2 regions of the Paraburkholderia sp. GAS82 genome follow, and region 2 is predicted to be linked to the other one. Evidence: predicted binding sites of a transcription regulator. Region 2 holds the regulator's gene; the other holds the start of a gene.
The links. Region 2 encodes FliA, which starts transcription of late flagellar genes. Its sites were predicted from a motif close to CTAAAGTTTNNNNNNNNNNNGCCGNTA; they were not measured.

Region 1: P3T17_RS00215 (DUF4088 family protein) is a predicted target of FliA. The motif match lies at 6,213-6,239, and genes of this name have one in related genera.

Annotation. Positions count from the first base shown of each region.
Region 1 is NZ_JBNDLX010000001.1:42,315-51,316, reverse strand. Features, by position in the region: gene P3T17_RS00265 (sodium:proton antiporter) at 1-404, opposite strand, end outside; gene P3T17_RS00260 (LutC/YkgG family protein) at 401-1,060, opposite strand; gene pncB (nicotinate phosphoribosyltransferase) at 1,213-2,409, opposite strand; gene fdxA (ferredoxin FdxA) at 2,670-2,993, shown strand; tRNA gene P3T17_RS00245 (tRNA-Asn) at 3,163-3,238, shown strand; tRNA gene P3T17_RS00240 (tRNA-Asn) at 3,298-3,373, shown strand; gene P3T17_RS00235 (CreA family protein) at 3,583-4,062, shown strand; gene P3T17_RS00230 (helix-turn-helix transcriptional regulator) at 4,125-4,952, shown strand; gene P3T17_RS00225 (AzlC family ABC transporter permease) at 5,120-5,800, shown strand; gene P3T17_RS00220 (AzlD domain-containing protein) at 5,797-6,120, shown strand; gene P3T17_RS00215 (DUF4088 family protein) at 6,397-7,173, shown strand; gene P3T17_RS00210 (ATP-dependent helicase) at 7,206-9,002, opposite strand, start outside.
Region 2 is NZ_JBNDLX010000016.1:125,864-134,865, forward strand. Features, by position in the region: gene flgF (flagellar basal-body rod protein FlgF) at 1-152, opposite strand, end outside; gene P3T17_RS35665 (flagellar hook protein FlgE) at 173-1,672, opposite strand; gene P3T17_RS35670 (flagellar hook assembly protein FlgD) at 1,722-2,444, opposite strand; gene flgC (flagellar basal body rod protein FlgC) at 2,456-2,881, opposite strand; gene flgB (flagellar basal body rod protein FlgB) at 2,990-3,487, opposite strand; gene flgA (flagellar basal body P-ring formation chaperone FlgA) at 3,708-5,273, shown strand; gene flgM (flagellar biosynthesis anti-sigma factor FlgM) at 5,439-5,795, shown strand; gene P3T17_RS35695 (flagella synthesis protein FlgN) at 5,870-6,313, shown strand; gene P3T17_RS35700 (RNA polymerase sigma factor FliA) at 6,565-7,299, opposite strand; gene P3T17_RS35705 (MinD/ParA family ATP-binding protein) at 7,328-8,197, opposite strand; gene flhF (flagellar biosynthesis protein FlhF) at 8,190-9,002, opposite strand, start outside.

The DNA of each region.
Region 1 (9,002 bases), on a different contig from region 2:
AGCGCGATGATCGCCGTATTCATGCGTGGCGAGCCGTGCAGATTCCCGCGCACGCAGATGCCGCCCGCCACCGTATAGAGCGCAGTCAACAGCACGATGAACGGCACGTACTCTTCGAGCATGGCGTGAACGAACGAGCCGAGCGCTACGCCGGCACCGAACATCACACCAAACGGCACCAGAAACAGGATGGCCCAGCCTGCCGCGATCTTGCCGAAATGGTGATGCCAGAAAGTCGGCGCGATGAGCGGGAACACGGCAATCGACAGCAGCACACCGGCAAATGGCGCGCCCCACCATGCCGACAGGGTTGCGCCATCAAGCGTCGCGGCCGACGCGATTTGCGGCCCAAGCGCCATTACGGCGGCGAGCACGATGCTCGTCCACACAGCATGTCGCTTCATGTACGCACGACGATCACGTGCACCCGATACGGCCCGTGTGCGCCGAGCACGATGGTCTGCTCGATATCGCCGGTACGCGACGGCCCCGATACGAAGTTGACGGCGCGCGGCAGTTCGCCCCGTTCGGAGCGAATCAGGTTGAAGGCGTCTTCATGACCGGCGACGATGCGCGAGGCCGGCACGATCGCAATGTGCGTTTCGGGAAGCAGACCGGCGGATGCATAGGTTTCGGGTCCCGACAACAGCACCAGCGTGCCGGTCTCCGCTGTTGCGCAGAAGCAGCCGGTGATGCCGACTACATCGCCATCTTCCGGCTTGCGAAATTCGATGCCGAGACCTGCTTCGGTCCAGTTGAGGTCTTGCAGCGTTTGCCAGGCAATGGCCTGCAGCGGCAAGCCGTGCTGCGTGAGATAGCGAAGCACCGCAGCCGGCACATCGCTCAAGGCGTCGACGCTCTCAACGGTGGTGGACAGCTTCTGCGCCTCTTCGATAAAACGCGCGACCAGATCGTCCGGCATAGTTGGCCGCGGACCTTGCGGATGTCGTGCGAGATAGTCGGCAGCGGCTTCGCGCTCGGATTCGGCCGGCTCGGCTTCGCGGCCCTGGGCTGCGCGGATGCGCGCCAGGATGTTGCGGCGGGCGATCGATGTATCCATGTGGGCCAAATCCTCGCGAGTGTCTCGTTTCTTTCGATAGCCGTGCGACAGGCAGGTATCGCGAGAATTATACCGGCCACCTCACTCGCGGACACTCGTCCAGATGGCCTAAGCGGGCGCGCACCAAGCGCCCGCACAGGAAGTCACTGCCGTTACGGCGAGACTTCCTCGTCCGGCTGTTTGATGCCGAAAACCTGGCGCAGATAAGCGAGGTACGCCTTGTCGTCGCACATATTCTTGCCCGGCGAATCGGACAGTTTGGCGACCGGCTGACCGTTGCAGCGAACCATCTTGATGACGATCTGAAGCGGGTTATAGCCGAGGTCGTTGGTCAGGTTGGTGCCGACGCCGAACGCGAGCTTGCAGCGTCCGCGGAAGCGTTCGTACAGTTGCAGGACCTTCGGAATATCGAGCGCATCGGAGAACACGAGAATCTTCGTGCGCGAATCGCAGCGATTCGCCTCGTAGTGCTTCAGAAGCCGCTCGCCCCACTCGAACGGGTCGCCTGAATCGTGACGCGCGCCGTCGAACAGCTTGCAGAAGTACATGTCGAAATCGCGCAGGAACGCTTCCATGCCGTACACGTCGGACAGCGCAATGCCCAGGTCGCCGCGATACTCCTTTGCCCACATCTCGAAGCCGTAGATCTGCGAATCGCGCAGCCGCGGGCCGAGCGCCTGGCAGGCCTGAAGGTATTCGTGGGCCATCGTGCCGAGCGGCGTGAGGCCATGCTTCATGGCGTAGAAAACGTTGCTGGTGCCGGTGAACTGCTCGCCCAGATCGTCTTTCAGCGTCAGGATCACCTCTTCGTGCCAGCGCTTCGAGAAGCGGCGGCGCGTGCCGTAGTCGGCGATCTTGCAGTCCGCGAATTCCGGGCGTGCGCCGAGCAGCTTGATCTTTTCGGAGAGACGCTCACGGCCTTCGCCGTAGGCCGGCTCCCGCTGCGTGTTGCGAAAGTAGACCTCATTGACGATCGCCAGCACCGGAATCTCGAACAGGATCGTATGCAGCCATGGACCCTTGATCTCGATGTCGATCTCGCCATTGCCCTTCGGCGAAGGGGTAATCGAAATGTACTTGTCGTTCAGATGGAAGAGCGCGAGGAACTCGATGAAATCGCCCTTGATGAAGCGCATGCGACGCAGGTAGTCGAGCTCGTCGTCGGTGAAACGCAATTCGCACAGCTTGCGCACTTCGCCGCGGATTTCCTCGATATAAGGCACGAGGTCGACGTTCGGCGTCCTGCAGCGGAAGCGGTATTCCACGCTCGCGGCAGGGAAATGATGCAAAACCACCTGCATCATCGTGAACTTGTACAGGTCAGTATCGAGCAGCGAAGTAATAATCATGATGGTGCGTACCGGACTGCAGGAAGAACGGAAGGCCCGACTGGGCCCATGCGCCTGCGGCACGCCCCGGCGCGCCGACCTGACGCATGTTACCCGAATGCGCGCGGGCATATGGCGCAGGCAGCCTTACGCAGTGCCATAAACTAATCACGAAAACGTATAAACCGGGTGAGCCCGTGCTGCATATGCCTCTTGACGTTACGCTACAATAGCGCTTTTGGCGTTTCGCCTCCCCGATACCGCATGCAGGAGCTGCCTGAATGACTCACGTTGTGACCGAAAGCTGCATCAAGTGCCGCTATACCGACTGCGTCGATGTGTGCCCGGTGGACTGCTTTCGCGAAGGTCCCAACTTCCTCGCGATCGACCCCGATGAGTGCATCGACTGTGCTGTGTGCGTCGCCGAATGTCCGGTGAACGCCATCTACGCCGAAGAAGACGTGCCGGGCGACCAGCAGGACTTCATCGCGCTGAATGCCGATCTCGCCAAGGGCTGGCCGAGCATCACGAAGACGAAGGCCCCGCTGCCCGAGGCAGACGAGTTTAAGGACGTGAAGGAAAAGCTGGCCCTGCTCGCTCGTTGATCGCCCCCACGCGCGGCGGCCCACGGCCTCGAGGTCGCACCCGGCTGCTGCGCCCCGGTCCCTGTATCACCCTCCCCAGCTACGCCGATTCGAACGAAATCGAGATGGGCCAAGGGTCTTGACAGGTTCCGGAGCACCTCCTACAATTTCGCTTCTCTGCTTTTGTTGTTCCCCGATAGCTCAGTCGGTAGAGCGCCGGACTGTTAATCCGTAGGTCCCTGGTTCGAGCCCAGGTCGGGGAGCCAAGATTTGCAAAGGCCCGTTAACCAAAACGGGCTTTTTTATGTAAAGGTTGTACTGCTGTTCCTCGATAGCTCAGTCGGTAGAGCGCCGGACTGTTAATCCGTAGGTCCCTGGTTCGAGCCCAGGTCGAGGAGCCAAAAGATTCGAAGGCCCGCATTTGCGGGCCTTTTGTTTTTGGGCGGCGCGCGTCGCGGTAATACTGGCCACCCAATAAACGTTGCGCTCTTCGCGTTCATCCCATTCCGCTCTCCTTCAGCAGTTTCCAGACGCATCCACCCGCGTCACGGTTGCCGTTATACGATGGTGCTTTCGCTTTGCCATCATTCCCGATCACTCCGGTATCCCAATGAAATCACCCTTGTTGCGCGTTACGCTCGCCTTCGCTGTCACGGCTCTGCTCACCCCTCTCGCGCACAGCGAGGAAGTGGGCAGCGTCAACACCAATTTCCACGTGACCGGCTCTGACCGGGTGGTGGTCGAAGCCTACGATGACCCGGTCGTGCAAGGCATCACCTGCTATGTGTCGCGAGCCCGTACCGGCGGCATCAAGGGCACGCTCGGCATTGCGGAAGATCCGACCGAAGCATCGATCGCCTGTCGCCAGGTGGGCGCCATCAAGTTCACCGGTCCTGTCAAGCAGCAGTCCGATGTGTTTTCGGTGAGCATGTCGCTGATCTTCAAGACGCTGCACGTGGTGCGGATCGTCGATGCGAAGCGCAACTCGCTGGTGTATCTGACCTACAGCGATCGCGTCGCCAGCGGCAGCGCGAAGAACAGCGTCAGCGCGGTGGCAGTGCCAGCCGGCACTACGATTCCGCTCAAGTGAAAGCTGCTTGTACGGTGACAGCCTGCTCGCGCTAAACTGGCAGGCCGAGCTGGATTTCCATCATGACCGTGACCCGTTTCCGCGATTCCGCCCGCTACTGGCGTACGCCGCTTTTGCCTGGCGCGGATCTGCTCACGGCTGAATACCACGATCACGAGTTTTCGCCGCACTGGCACGACGCGTACACCATCCCGGTGATCGTCGCCGGCGCCGAATGCTACCGGTATCTGGGCGCGGACTACGTCGCCGAGGCGGGCAGCGTGCCGATCATCAACCCCGGTGAACTGCACACGGGCGCGCGGGCGATGGAGGAAGGCTGGCGCTACCGCGTGCTGTACGCGCCGGTGGATTTCATCCAGCAACTCGCGGACGACGTCGCCGGTCAGCCCCAGCCATTGCCATGGTTCGAACCCGGCGTGATCCGCGATGTGGAAGTCGCGCAACGGCTCGCACGCGCTCACCGTCTGCTCGAAGCGCAAGCCGATCCGCTCGCAGCCGAAGCCGCGATGCTCGACGCCCTGTCGATGCTGCTCGTGCGCTACTCCGGCGGGCAGACAAAGCCAGCACGGCTCGCCGTCGATGACACCCGCGTCGCGACCATGAAAGAGCGCCTTACCGGCGATCTCGCCACGCCACTCCAGCTAGGCGAACTGGCAAGCGCCGTCGGCCTGTCGCCGTTCCACGCTGCGCGTCTGTTCGCCCAGAGCACCGGCCTGCCGCCGCACGCGTGGCGCAACCAGGTTCGGCTGCAACGCGCACTGGCGCCGCTGCGCGCGGGAGTCTCTGTCACCGAGGTAGCCGCGGCCAGCGGGTTCACCGATCAGAGCCACTTCACCCGGCATTTCCGGCGCGTGTTTGGGGTGCCGCCCGGGCGCTGGCAGGCGAGCTAAGCGCAAGGCACGCGGAAGCAGCGGTCACAGCACCGCAGCAAACCACCATAGCAAGAACGTACAAGCCCTCCCCACCCCGCCGCGGCTATCCTCCGCAGACCAAGGAGGCAAGATTGACCCATACCAGACGCACTGAATTCACCGCCGGCGCGCGCGACATCATCCCGATGATGGTCGGCGCCGCGCCGTTCGGCATGATCTTCGGCACCCTCGTCACATCCGGCCCGCTGCACCTGTGGCACGGGCAACTGATGTCGCTCGTCGTTTTCGCCGGCTCGGCGCAATTTATTGCGCTGGGCCTGATCGCAGGCCATACGAGCTTCGCGGTGGTGCTGGCTACCACCCTGGTCGTGAACCTGCGGCACGTCCTATACAGCGCCACGCTCGCGCCCTATGTCTCGAACCTGCCGCTGCGCTGGCGCCTCGCGCTGGGCGGCGTGCTCACCGACGAAGTCTTCGCAGTCGCCTGGGCGCACTACAGGCACCATCCGCCGGGCTCGATCAGCCCGTACTACTTCCTCGGCGCGGGTCTCGCCATGTATCTCAACTGGCAGATCTGGACGCTCGCCGGCCTTCTGTTCGGCGCGGCGTTCCCCGGTCTGCAGTCGCTCGGGCTCGATTTCGCCATGGCCGCCACCTTCATCGCGATCGTCGTGCCCCAACTCGTCGCGCTACGTAATTTCGCCGCGGCCGTCACCGCGGGCGCGCTGGCGTTCTTCTGGCAGGCGTGGCCCTATAAGCTGGGCCTGCTCGGCGCGGTGTTCGCCGGAGTCGTGGTCGGCGTGCTGCTGTCGTTGCCCGGCAGCCAGCGGCGCACGGCAGAGGCGGAGGCGGAGGCGGCACAATGAACTACGCCCTCCTGATTCTCGGCATGGCGCTCATCACGTGGACGATCCGCGCGACCGTTTTCGTGCTCGGCGAGCGGCTGGTGTTCCCGCCGCTCGTGCGGACCGCCCTCGGTTTCGTGCCGGTGACGGTGCTCACTGCCATCATCGTGCCCATGACCGTCTCGCCCCACGGCGGCGACGCCGAACTCACGTGGCGCAATCCGCAACTCGTCGGGGCTCTCGCCGCCGTGGCCGTCAGCGCACTGACCCGCCGGCCATTGCTCACCATTGCGGTCGGACTCGCGGTCTTTTTTGTCTGGCAAGGCGTCGTCCTCAAGTAGAGCGGCCCCCCTGGTTGCATCGCCAGCCTTGTGCAGCGCCGCAACCGGCGCTGCATCCGACGGCCCGCACGCGCCAGCCCCAAGCTCTGCCCCTCAAGTTTTACCCCATTCCGCCGTTATGCAGTCGAGGTCCGCTCGCCGGGAAGTTCTCCCGCTGGTTATGCGGCAACAAGCAAGATCAACCGCGTCGAGCATCGACGTCGCCCTGTCACGGGGGCAGTTCGCAGAAGGCGACACTTTTGCGGTGCAACGCGGGAGGACCAAACGGGATACGACATGGGTCAAATCACCCTTTCACTCAAAGACGAAACCGTCGCAAACCTGCGCAAGGACTTTGACGCGTTTCTGCGCGTCTCGCTCAAGCTCGACCCGCAGTTCGCCACGCCGTCGTTTGAGGATTTTCTGCGCGCCAAACTGCTCGACAACATGGTGCCGCTCACCGAACACGCGGTGAAGCGGATGTTGCAGGGCGGTCAGTACGCATGGGCTAAACGCACGCTGGACAAGGAATTCCCGGATGTCGTCGCGATCCTGATGCAGCAGGCATCAGAGTTCGGGTTTGGCTTCGCCTCGCGCTCCGAATGGACCCCGGAGGAACTGGCCAAGCAATGTCACGACTGGGCAGCGGCGATCGTCAAGGAATCGGACGGCGATGCGTCGCTGGTGGATCCGCTCGCCGCGCAGATCAAGAGCGCGGCGCAGGACATCCAGGCGCTCGAAGAGACCATGCAAACGCCGGCATGGCGGCTGGTCGAGTCGCTGCGGCAGCGGGTCTACGAGGCGAAGGTGGCGTGCGAGACGAGTATTGGCAGCACCGCGCGCGAAAAGCTTGGCGAACTACGCGGCCTGTTGCGGTTGGGGATTTCCCACGGCTCGTTCCAGAAACAGGAAGCGCAGCAGATCATGGAATATCTGCGCCTGCTGAAGCCGGAAATCTTTGTCGAAGAGCCGTACGACATTTTCTCGCGGCTCGCGGCGTGGCTACGCGCCTTCTTTACGCCGCCGCCCCGTCCGCAACCACAGCAACAACAGCCGCGGCAGCAGTCACGTTAAACGGAGCGGGGTGACAGACACCTCGCCCGCGCTCAGTCCCACATCTTTTTCAGCTTCGCCGCAATTTCGAGCTTCGCTTGCGCCGCCGCGGCCAGTCCGGCCGCGCTCGGCGCAACGGGCTCGGGCACGCGCGGCCAGGCATGCGCGTCGAAGAGCGGCAGCAGGTGCGCCGGGATGAAACGCGTGCGCGAGGCCCAAACGTGCCGATCGCCCAGATGCGTCTGGTTATGCACGTAGAAGCGTTGCGGCACGACGATGTGAAGATCCTCCTTCGCACGCGTCATCGCCACGTACAGCAGGCGTCGCTCCTCGTCGATCTCCGCCTCGCTGCCCGTGCCGAGGTCCGACGGAATGCAGCCGTCGACCCCGTTCAGCACGAACACATTGCGCCACTCTTGCCCCTTTGCCGAATGGATGGTCGACAGGATCAGATAGTCCTCGTCGAGCATGGGCACGCCGGATTCGTCGCTAGTGGCATCGGGCGGGTCGAGCGTCAACTCCGTCAGGAAACGCTCGCGCGAGGCATAGGTGGCGGCGATGCTCTCCATTTGCAGCAGATCCGCATGACGGATGGCCGCGTCTTCGTGATTGCGCTCAAGGTGAGGTTCGTACCAGCGCCGCACCCGTTCGAACTCGGCCGGCCATGAGGAGCCCGGGCCGCATACGCTCGACATGAGCGCGACGAATGGCTGCCAGTCTTCCAGTGTGCGAGCCGGTGGGGCGAAGGACGCTAATGCGCTCGCCGTAGCGCCGGGGGCAATTTCAGTCACCGCATCCAGCACACGCGCCGCCGTCGCCGGCCCGACACCAGGCAAGAGCTGCGTGACGCGAAACCCCGCCACCCGGTCACGCGGATTTTCCGCCCAGCGCAGCACGGCCAGCACGTCTTTCACGTGCACCGAGTCGAGAAACTTGAGGCCGCCGAATTTCACAAACGGAATGTTGCGCCGGGTCAGTTCGATCTCCAGCGCGGCGCTGTGATGAGCGGCGCGAAACAGCACCGCTTGCGCCTTCAGCTTCATGCCGGCTTCGCGCGCCTCGAGCACCTGTTCGACCACGTAACGCGCCTGATCGGCCTCGTCCGCCACGCTGACGAGGTGCGGGCGCTGGGCGGATGCCTTGTCCGTCCACAGATTTTTGGTGAAGCGCTCGCTGGCGAGCTCGATCACCGCGTTCGACGCCGCCAGAATCGGCTGCGTCGAGCGGTAGTTACGCTCAAGCGTGACCTGTCTCGCGGGCGGATTGAAGTGGCCCGGAAAATCGAGGATGTTGCGCACCGTCGCGCCGCGAAACGAGTAGATCGATTGGGCGTCGTCGCCCACCACGGTCAGGCCGCGGCCGTCGGGCTTCAACGCGAGGAGGATAGATGCCTGCAGGCGATTGGTGTCCTGATACTCGTCTACCAGCACGTGATCGAAGCGGCCCGCAAGGTCAGCGGCGATCGCCGGTTGCTCGGCCATCAGGGACCAGTAGAGCAGCAGATCGTCGTAGTCGAGCACGCTCTGCTTCTGCTTGGCTTCAACATAAGTGGCAAACAGCAGCCGCAGATCCGCCTCCCACTCGCGGCACCACGGAAACGCGTCGTTCAGCACATCCGCCAACGCCGCGCCGGTGTTGACAACGCGCGAGTAGATCGCGAGGCAGGTGCCCTTCGATGGAAAACGCCGTTCCTTCGCCGAGAGCCCGAGTTCGTGCCGCACGAGGTTCATCAGGTCGGCGGAATCCTCGCGATCGTTGATCGTGAAGGTGGGCGCGAGGCCAATCAGTTCGGCATATTCGCGCAGCAGACGGGCGCCGATGCCGTGAAACGTGCCCGACCACGTGAGACC
Region 2 (9,002 bases):
TCGCCGAACGACATCGGTACCGCGCGAAACGTCTCGAGCTGGGCGCGAAACCCGGTGGTCGACGTGTTCGCGAGATTGTTCGCGACAATGGCCTGCTGCTCGAGCGCCTGGGTGGCGCCCGACATCGCGGTATAAATCAGACGGTCGGTCATTCGTTCGGCTCCTGTTGCCCTTACATGTTGATCAGGGTCTGGTCAACGGTCTGCTGCGTCTTGATCGTCTGCGCGTTCGCCTGATAGTCGCGTTGCGCCGTGATCAGGTTGACCAGTTCGTTGGTCAGGTCCACGTTCGAATCTTCCACCGCGCCGCCTTGCAGCGTGCCGTGGTTGGTGCTGCCCGGCGTCGAGATCTGCGCTGCGCCCGACGCGGCGGTCTGTGCGTACTCGTTGTTGCCGAGGTCGACGAGGCCGTTCGGATCGTTGAAGTTGGCGAGTACGACCTGACCGAGCGAGGCCGTCTGACCGTTCGAATAGTTGCCGGTGAGAATGCCGGTCGTGCCGACCGTGAAGCTCGTCAGCTGGCCGGCGGCAAAGCCATTCTGCTGCAGGTTGTTCACGCCGTCCGTGCTGCCGTACTGGGTCGTGCCGGCAAGATCCAGCGTCAGCGCCTGCGGCGTGCCGGAGCCGTCGGTGTTCGGAATCGTGAAGGCGATCGAGTCCGACGCGGTCGTAGACGCGACACTCGTGATACCGGTCAGCGCGCCGGAGGTGTTGAAACTTGCCGTGCCGACCAGACTTGCCGTGCCGCCTGCGACGCCTGCGTAGACGTCCCATGCGCCGGAGCCGGTCTTGGCGAAGTACATGTTGACCGTCTGCGAGCCGCCCAGCGAGTCGTACACCTGGGTCGAAGTCGAGTAGTTGTAGGTCGACGAGTTGCTTGCGTCGAAAGTGGTTGGGGTCGGCGTAACCGCTACCGTGTCACCGGCTGCTGCCGTACCCGTCAGCGTGACCGTCTGGCCATTGCCCAGCGTAATGGCGGTGCCTGCCGTGTAGGTTCCGCTGCTGTCGTTAGCGGCGTTGTCGGCGTCGGTTACCGTGTACGCCGTCGGGCTCGTAAAGGTAATCGTGTAGTCGTCGTTATTCGATCCAGCCGAAGCGGTCGTAATCGTCGCACCGCTGCTCGCCAGCGTCCCGGTCGTGGTCACATTCACAGCCGGCGTGCCGAGCATCAGCGAATCCTGAGCGTCCAGGTTGAGCTGCGCCGTGATGGTGGTGGTCTGCGTCGGTGCGATGTTGGTAGTCGGCACGGTCAGCGGCACCGTTTGCGCGCTGTTGATGATGCCGCTGGAATTCGCGGCATAGCCCATCAGCTCGAGTCCTTGAGCGTTCACGATATTGCCCGTGTTGCTGAGCTGGAACACGCCGTTGCGCGAATACGTGAGCGAGCCGTTATTCGACATCTGGAAAAAGCCGTTGCCGTTGATGGCGACATCCAGTGCCTGGCCGGTCGTATTGATCGTGCCTTGCGAGAACTGCTGCTGCACTTCGGCGAGCTGCGTGCCGATACCGATCTGGTTGTTCACGGCCGTGGCAACCGAGTTCGCATACATATCGGCGAACACTGCCGTACCGCTCTTGAAGCCGATCGTATCCGAGTTGGCAATGTTGTTGCCGATCACGTCGAGATCGCTCGATGCAGCCCCGAGGCCGCTCAAACCCTGCTGATAACCCATGACGTATTCTCCGTTCCGGGAAATGTCTAAATTTGGTTGAACTGATTGCTTAGAGGACTGCCGCGACCGAAGTCAGGGCGACCGTATTGCCATTCGACAGCACGAGACTCGGTGCGCCGCCGGTACCCTGTACGACGCTTTCCACGGTACCCGGGGTCAGGGTCGTGCCCACGCCTGCAGCACCGTTGATCGTGCCGGTGGCGGTGATCGTGTAGGTGCCCGTCGGCAGTGCGGCACCCGTCGAATCGACCGGGGTCCACGTCACCGGCACAGTACCGGCCGGTTGCGCGCCCAGATCGAGCGTGTTGACGATCTGGCCTGCCGAGTTCACGACGTTGACCTTCATGTCCGACGCCGCCGAGGCCAGCTGCACGCCGAATTCGGTCGCCTTGCCGGAGGTCACCGAAATGGAATTGCCTGGGGCCAGCACGCTGGAACCGATCAGCAGTGCAGCCTGCGAGGTCTGGCCTGCGTTGAGCTGCGTCGCCAGCGAGCTGAGCGACGTGTTCAACTGGCTGATGCCCGTCACCGTGTCGATCTGCGCGAGCTGCGAGGTCATCTGCGAGCTGTCCATCGGATTGGTCGGATCCTGGTTCTGCATCTGCGTAATCAGCAGCTGCAGGAAGGTGCTTTGCAGATTCGCACCCGAGGTCGCCGAGCTGCTCGAGCTGCTGCTCGACGCACTGCTCGCCGAGCCCGTGCCGTTCATGGTATCGAGCAGCGTCTGCGAGACCTGGGTCCCGCTGCCGCCGATGGTGGTTGAAGTAGTCAAGGAGGCGCTCCTCAGGTTCCGATCGTGAGTGTTTTCAGCATCAACTGCTTCGCTGTGTTCAAGGTTTCGACGTTCGCCTGGTAAGCGCGCGACGCCGAGATCATGTTGACCATTTCTTCCACCGGATCGACGTTCGGCATCGTGACGTAGCCGTTCGCGTCGGCCGCGGGGTTGCCCGGGTCGTAGGTCTGCTTCATCGGCGTCGGATCGTCGACCACGCCGGTCACCTGCACACCGCCCACCTGCTGGCCGGATGCGGTGCGCGCGCCGCCGATCGGATTGACCGCGAACACGACCTGCTTGGCCTTGTACGGCTGGCCGTCAGGACCCGTCGTGCTGTCGGCGTTCGCCAGGTTCGACGCCGTCACGTTGAGCCGCTGCGATTCGGCCGACATGGCCGAACCGGCGACATTGAAAATATTCATCAGGGATGGCATAGCTTCTCCGACCTCTCCTGCCGGCAGGTTCCGGCTTGATTGTTTCCCGTGGGCGTGGTTTTTAGCGGTTACATCCAGCATGTGCGCCGGTCGTCGCACCGGACTCCATCAGGAGCCCGACGTGATCACCGACAGCATCGATTTGATCTGATTCGAAACTTCCGTCATGGCCGACTCGAAGTGCAGGGAGTTATCGGCGAACTGCACGCGTTCCGCGTCGAGGTCCACCGTGTTGCCGTCGAGCGAGGGTTGCGTCGGAATGCGGTACTGCAATTGGCCGTAGTCGTCGCTCGGACCGCCGGTCGCAATCAGGCTGGCCTTGCCGGCCATGTGGCCCGGTTCGGTCGAGGCCATCGTCATGCCGCTCGTCACGCCGGCAGGTTGCGCCATCGCCAGCGTCGAGTTGTTCGATGCGCCGGTGCCGGTGCTGCTGCCGTCCGTCTTTCTCAGAGCGCCCGCGAGCGTCGACGAGAAATCGACGTCACGCGCCTTGTAGTTCGGCGTGTCGGCGTTCGCAATGTTCGACGACAGCAGTTCCTGCCGGTAGGAGCGGACATCGAGCGCCTGACGGCCAAAGGCGAATTCGGCATCGAGTTTATCTAGCATGAAAAATCTCCGGATAACGTTCCCGCGTCTGGCGCTCGATCAGGGAGCACAACATCTGCGGCGACCCAAAAGGGCTTTTTGCATGAGATGCATCTTAGGCGGGGCAGGCAAGCGGCAATCTTCTGAATAACCGGGGAAGGTCGCCTCTATTCAACGTTTGCGCCGGGAGCCGCGTCACTAGAATGCAACTCGTACCCTTGCCTCACGCTGGAGATGCACGATGGCCCGATCCACTCCCGATGTGCTGCCGCCGCGGCGCCGCATCGTTGCACGACACACTGCCGCCTGGCTGGTGTGTGCCGTGGCGGGTGCGTGGTGTGCGTCTGCGGCGCTGGCCCAGGAGGCCAGCGGCCCGATCGTGATTCCCGGTCCGGGCGAACAGAACCCGGCCGATCTCGCGCGCATGACCGCGCTGGCGACGTCCAGCAATGCCAGCCCGCGGACGATCAATCCGCAGCTCGCGGCGACGCTCGCACCGCCTGCGCAGTCTTCGACGCCGCAAGCGACCGATCGCTTTACCAGGCTGTCGAACGCGAGCGGTGCCATTGTGATTCCGGGTACCGATGAGGCATCCGCGTCCGGCGCGCCAAATGTTCCGGCGAACACGACGGTCATCCAGCAAGCCAGCCCGGCGAATACGGCCAGCCTTACCCGCGTCAATATGAATCCCGCGCTCGCCGCGAGCCAGGTCGTGCCGGTGGTCGTCACGTCGATGCCGGCGCGTGCGACGTACGGCGCCGCACTGCGGCCCGTAAATGCCGCCCCGGCTGCCGCACCTGTCGGCGTGCCGGCCGTCGCACCCGCCGTGACCGCTGCGAGCAGCGTCGAAATCGACAGCCTCGCTTCGCGCGGCGAGCCGCCCGAACTGGGCGCGAGCGCGGCAGGCCGCAATCCGGCGCCTCACGTTGCTGCCGCGCCGGCTCAAACGACACTCCCCGTAAAGAATCAGGCGCAGGCGCTGGCGGAAGCCGCGCAGCGCGCGCAGGCAATTCAGGCGCTGCAACAGGCTCAGGCGGCTCAGGCCGTTCAGGCGCTGCAGCGAGCGCAGACTCCGCAACCGGCGCCCAAGCCGGTGCTGGCCGCCTCCAGGGTTCAGCCGGTCCAGACTGCTGCCGCAATTCAGGCATCGCAGCCGGCTCAGGCTAGCCCGCCCGTGCCCGAAGGTCAGGAAGACGGCCAGCTGATCCACACCGCCGCGCTGGACTTCCTCAAACAGCAGGCCAATGGCCTGCCGGGCCAGGTGGAACTGAGCGTTGCCCAGGCTTTCCCGCGCGGGCTTGCCGCCTGCGACACGCTGCAGGCGTTCATGCCGCCCGGCGCGCGCCTGTGGGGCCGCACGACGGTGGCGGTGCGCTGCACGAGTGGCCACCCGTGGACGGTCTGGCTGCAGGCGAAAGTCTCGATCCATGCGACTTACTACGTCGCCGCGCGCGCAATGATGCCCGGCGAGGTGATTTCCGACGCCGATCTGGTTCCTCGCGACGGCGACCTGACCATGCTGCCGGCGTCGATCGTCACCGTGCCGTCACAGGCAGTCGGTTCGGTCACGTTGATGCGCGTGAGTATGGGCTTTCCGCTGCGTCAGGACATGCTGAAGAGTGCCGCCCAGGTGACGGCCGGACAGAGTGTGCGGGTGGTGGCGCAGGGCGACGGGTTCTCGATTTCGTCGGAAGGCAGCGCGCTCAGCAATGCGACGCCAGGGCAACCGGTCAGGGTGAAAACCTCAACCGGGCAGATCCTGATGGGCATCGTGAAGGACAGTTCGACGGTCCAGATCCAGATGTAGATACCCGGGATCTGAACCTGAAAATGGCGCCCGTGACAGTGGCGTTCAAAGGGTTTTGGGGGAAGAAGGCGGCCGGTGGGGCCGTTACAAACGGATACATCGATTGAGCTAAAGTTTGGTTTCTTGAATGCCGTTAAAGGAATCAAATAGTTCAGGAAGCCAATCGTGAAAATCGATTCCACCACCAATAGCATGCCGGACAGTCTGACGGGCAGCGCGGCAACGCGTACCCAGCAGGACAGCTCGGCCCCGGCGGCTTCGACCGCCCAAAGCGCGGCAGCCGCCGCGCAAGCCGCCACCGGCTCGGGTGGCGACGCGAATGTGAGCCTGTCGGGCCTGTCGTCCAGCCTGCGCAGCCTGGCGGCATCGGGTTCGGCAGACATCGACACCGCTCACGTCGAATCGATCAAGCAGGCCATCAAGAACGGCACGCTGACGATCGATCCGGGCAAGATTGCTGACGGCGTGCTCGACACGACGCGCAGTTTGTTGCAAACGAGAGCCCCGGCGACCGGCAATTGAGGTTGGACGCCGCGAGGCGTCACCTTGAAACCCGGCCCGCACGCTTTGTGCGGGCGCCGTGAGAGCGACTTGTGATGAAAGACGCGCTGCTTGCCACTGTGATCGATGAGTACTCGACCATCGAAGAATTCGCTTCTGTTCTGGCTATCGAGCAGAAAGCGCTAACCCAGGTGGAACCGGCCGAGATGTTGCGGCCGGTTGTCGAAAAGAAAACCGAACTGGTCGGCAAGCTGGCCTCGCTCGAGAAGATCCGCGACGCGCAGCTCGCCGAAATGGGTCTGCCGGCCGGCTGGAACGGCATCGAGCTAGCCGCCGGACGCGACCCGAAGCTCGCCGAACAGTGGTCGTTGCTGCAGCAATCGGTAGAGCGCGCACGCCGCTCCAACAAGACCAACGGTGTGCTGATCCGCACCCGCATGGAATACAACCAGCGCGCCCTCGAGGTGCTGCAGGTGCGTCCGAAAAAGCCCTCGCTGTATGGGCCGGATGGACGAGTGCCAGGGTTCGGCGGCCTGTAATTCCGGACGCTCCCCCGCTCATCGAACTCCAATCCAGTCTGTCCTGAATGCTCGCTGAGTCGGTCTGACCGTTTTCAGACCGACTCAGCGCAGCCTGCCGTTTGGCGCCTGTCCGCCGCCTGCGCTTGCCGCACTTTTCCTGCTTTCCTCTCAGCACAAAAAAAGCGCCGTCCCTTTACATCGGGACGGCGCTCATTGCGCTTGAATCATGAGCGGCGGGTAACGGCGGTGAACCGCCGGCCGCCGTGGTGTTACTCCGCTTCAGCCTTGGCCCAGGCCATCTCGCGCAGGCGCGTGCGCAGCCGTGCAACCGCCTGGCTATGCAGCTGGCAAACCCGCGATTCGCTAACTTCCATCACCGCACCGATCTCGCGCAGATTCATGCCGCGTTCGTAGTAGAGCGACATCAACAGCTTTTCGCGTTCCGGCAGACGCTCGATCGCTTCGACCAGCGCCGAGCGCAGGCTTTCGTCGAGCAGTGCCGAGAGCGGGTCCGAGTGGTCGACGCAGTAGCGGTCGAGGAACGGCTCATCGTCGGCGGAGCGATCGAAGTCTTCGTAGTAGATCAGCTGGCTGCCATGCAGGTCCTGCAGCATCGCCTGATACTCGTCGAGCGGCATCTTGAGGTGACCGGCAATCTCCGTCTCGCTCGCCGAACGGCCGAGTGTCTGTTCGACCTGATGCACGGCCGTCTCCACCTCGCGCGAGGTGCGGCGCAGGCTGCGCGGCAGCCAGTCGTTGCTGCGCAACTCGTCGAGCATCGCGCCGCGGATCCGCTGGCTCGCATACGTTTCGAACTGCGCGCCCTGGTCTTCCTTGTAGCGACTCGCAGCATCGAGCAGGCCGATCATGCCGGCCTGAATCAGATCGTCGAGATCGACACTCGCCGGCATCTTCGCCACCAGCTGCAAGCCGAGCCGCCGCACCAGCGGTGCGTATTTGGTCAGAACCTCGGCTTGGGAAATCTTTCCCTGAGCGTTGTACATCGTGCTCCCCTTGTCCGCGCCCCGCCCTTCAGGCGTGCTGCACAGACGGTTGGTCGGCGTGTTGCGCCGCTGTTACTGCCGCCGGCGCCACCCATTGGTGACGTGACGACATCGCTGGCCGCATTGGCCAGTACTGCAATTCGGCGGCGAGGTGCCGATAATCCCGCGCAGCAGGGGTCGACGGAAACGCGTCGACCACGCAGCGCGACAGTTCGAGCGCCCGGGCCATGCGCGGGTCGGCGGCGATACAGCCCGCGCCTTCCAGCGACACAGTCAGATAACGCCCCGCCACCCCCGCGAGGTTTTCAAAAGCGGTGTGCGCGTCGGTGACGCTATGCACATGGTTCACCAGCACCCTGAACTGCCCGATGCCGTGCGCGTAATGCAGCCGCTTCATGCAGGCATACGCATCGGTAATCGCCTGCGCAGCGACGCGCGTGACGATCAACAGGTCGTGCGCCTGCATCGCCAGCGCAGAGAGCTGACCGAGCCGGTCGAGTTGCGCATCGATCAGCACGATGTCCGCGGGACCGTCCAGCACCACACTCAATTGCGCCGCCGTGTAGCCTTCGCGATTGCTGCGCGAGGCGCTCAGCACTGAAAAGCCCAGTGCATGACGCGCCACGGCGGCATCGAGCGATATCTCGCCGCGTACCACGGCGGCGAAGTTGGCCGCCCCCTGTACGCCGCCGAGCATGGCGCCCACCGAGTAATCGCCAAGGCACTCGTCGATCACGAGTACATCCTTGCCCTGCTCCACGAGTGCCGCCGCCAGATTGACGACGGTCGTGGTACATCCGACGCTGGTCGAACCGCCCGTTACCGCCAGCACTCTTGAACCGCTGCGGGCCAGCAGGCGCCGCAGTCCTTCTGCCTGATCCGAGACGACCTTATCCAAAGCGGACCTCGTGCAGTTCGGCCGTCGAGCGTGCTGAGAGCGCCGAAAGCAAGGCCGGAATATCGTCGTCCTGTGGCACGAACGGCGAACTGTCGCGCGGAATGCAGAAAGCGCTTTTGATCAGGAATTTCTTGGTTGCGACGTACAGGTTCTCGGGCACCTTCTGCCCGGTCGAGACGTAATGCACCGGCAACTTGTAGCGGATCACCGTGTCGAGTACGCCGCCCAGGTTGGTCGCCTCGTCGAGCTTGGTGAGGATGCAGCCGGCGAGCGGTTGTTGATCCGGCCCGCGCTGGTAGGCCTGCACGACTTCGTTAAGCGTGTCGCCATGGCACGTTGCGTTCAGCAGCAGCAGGCGCTGCACCGGTTGTCCGGCGCGGCACAGCATGGCGATCTGGTCGGAGACTAGGCGGTCGCGCTGGCTCATGCCGATCGTGTCGATCAGCACGATGTGCTTGTTGCGCAGCTCGGCGAGCGCCAGTTGCAGATCGGCGCCGTCCTTCACTGCGTGAACCGAAACGCCGAGGATCTTGCCGAAAATGCGCAGTTGCTCGTGACCGCCGATCCGGTAGCTGTCGGTCGTCAGGAGTGCCACCTTGCTGGCGCCGAAGCGCATCACGCAACGCGCGGCAAGCTTGGCCGTGGTCGTGGTCTTGCCGACACCCGTCGGGCCCATCAGGGCGAACACGCCGCCGCGCTCCATCAGCGCGTCTTCGTTTTCCATGATCGGCAGGTTCGACTCGAGCACGTTGCGCACCCAGTCCATCCCGCCTTCCATGTTGTCGATCTCGGGCGGCAGGTTGTC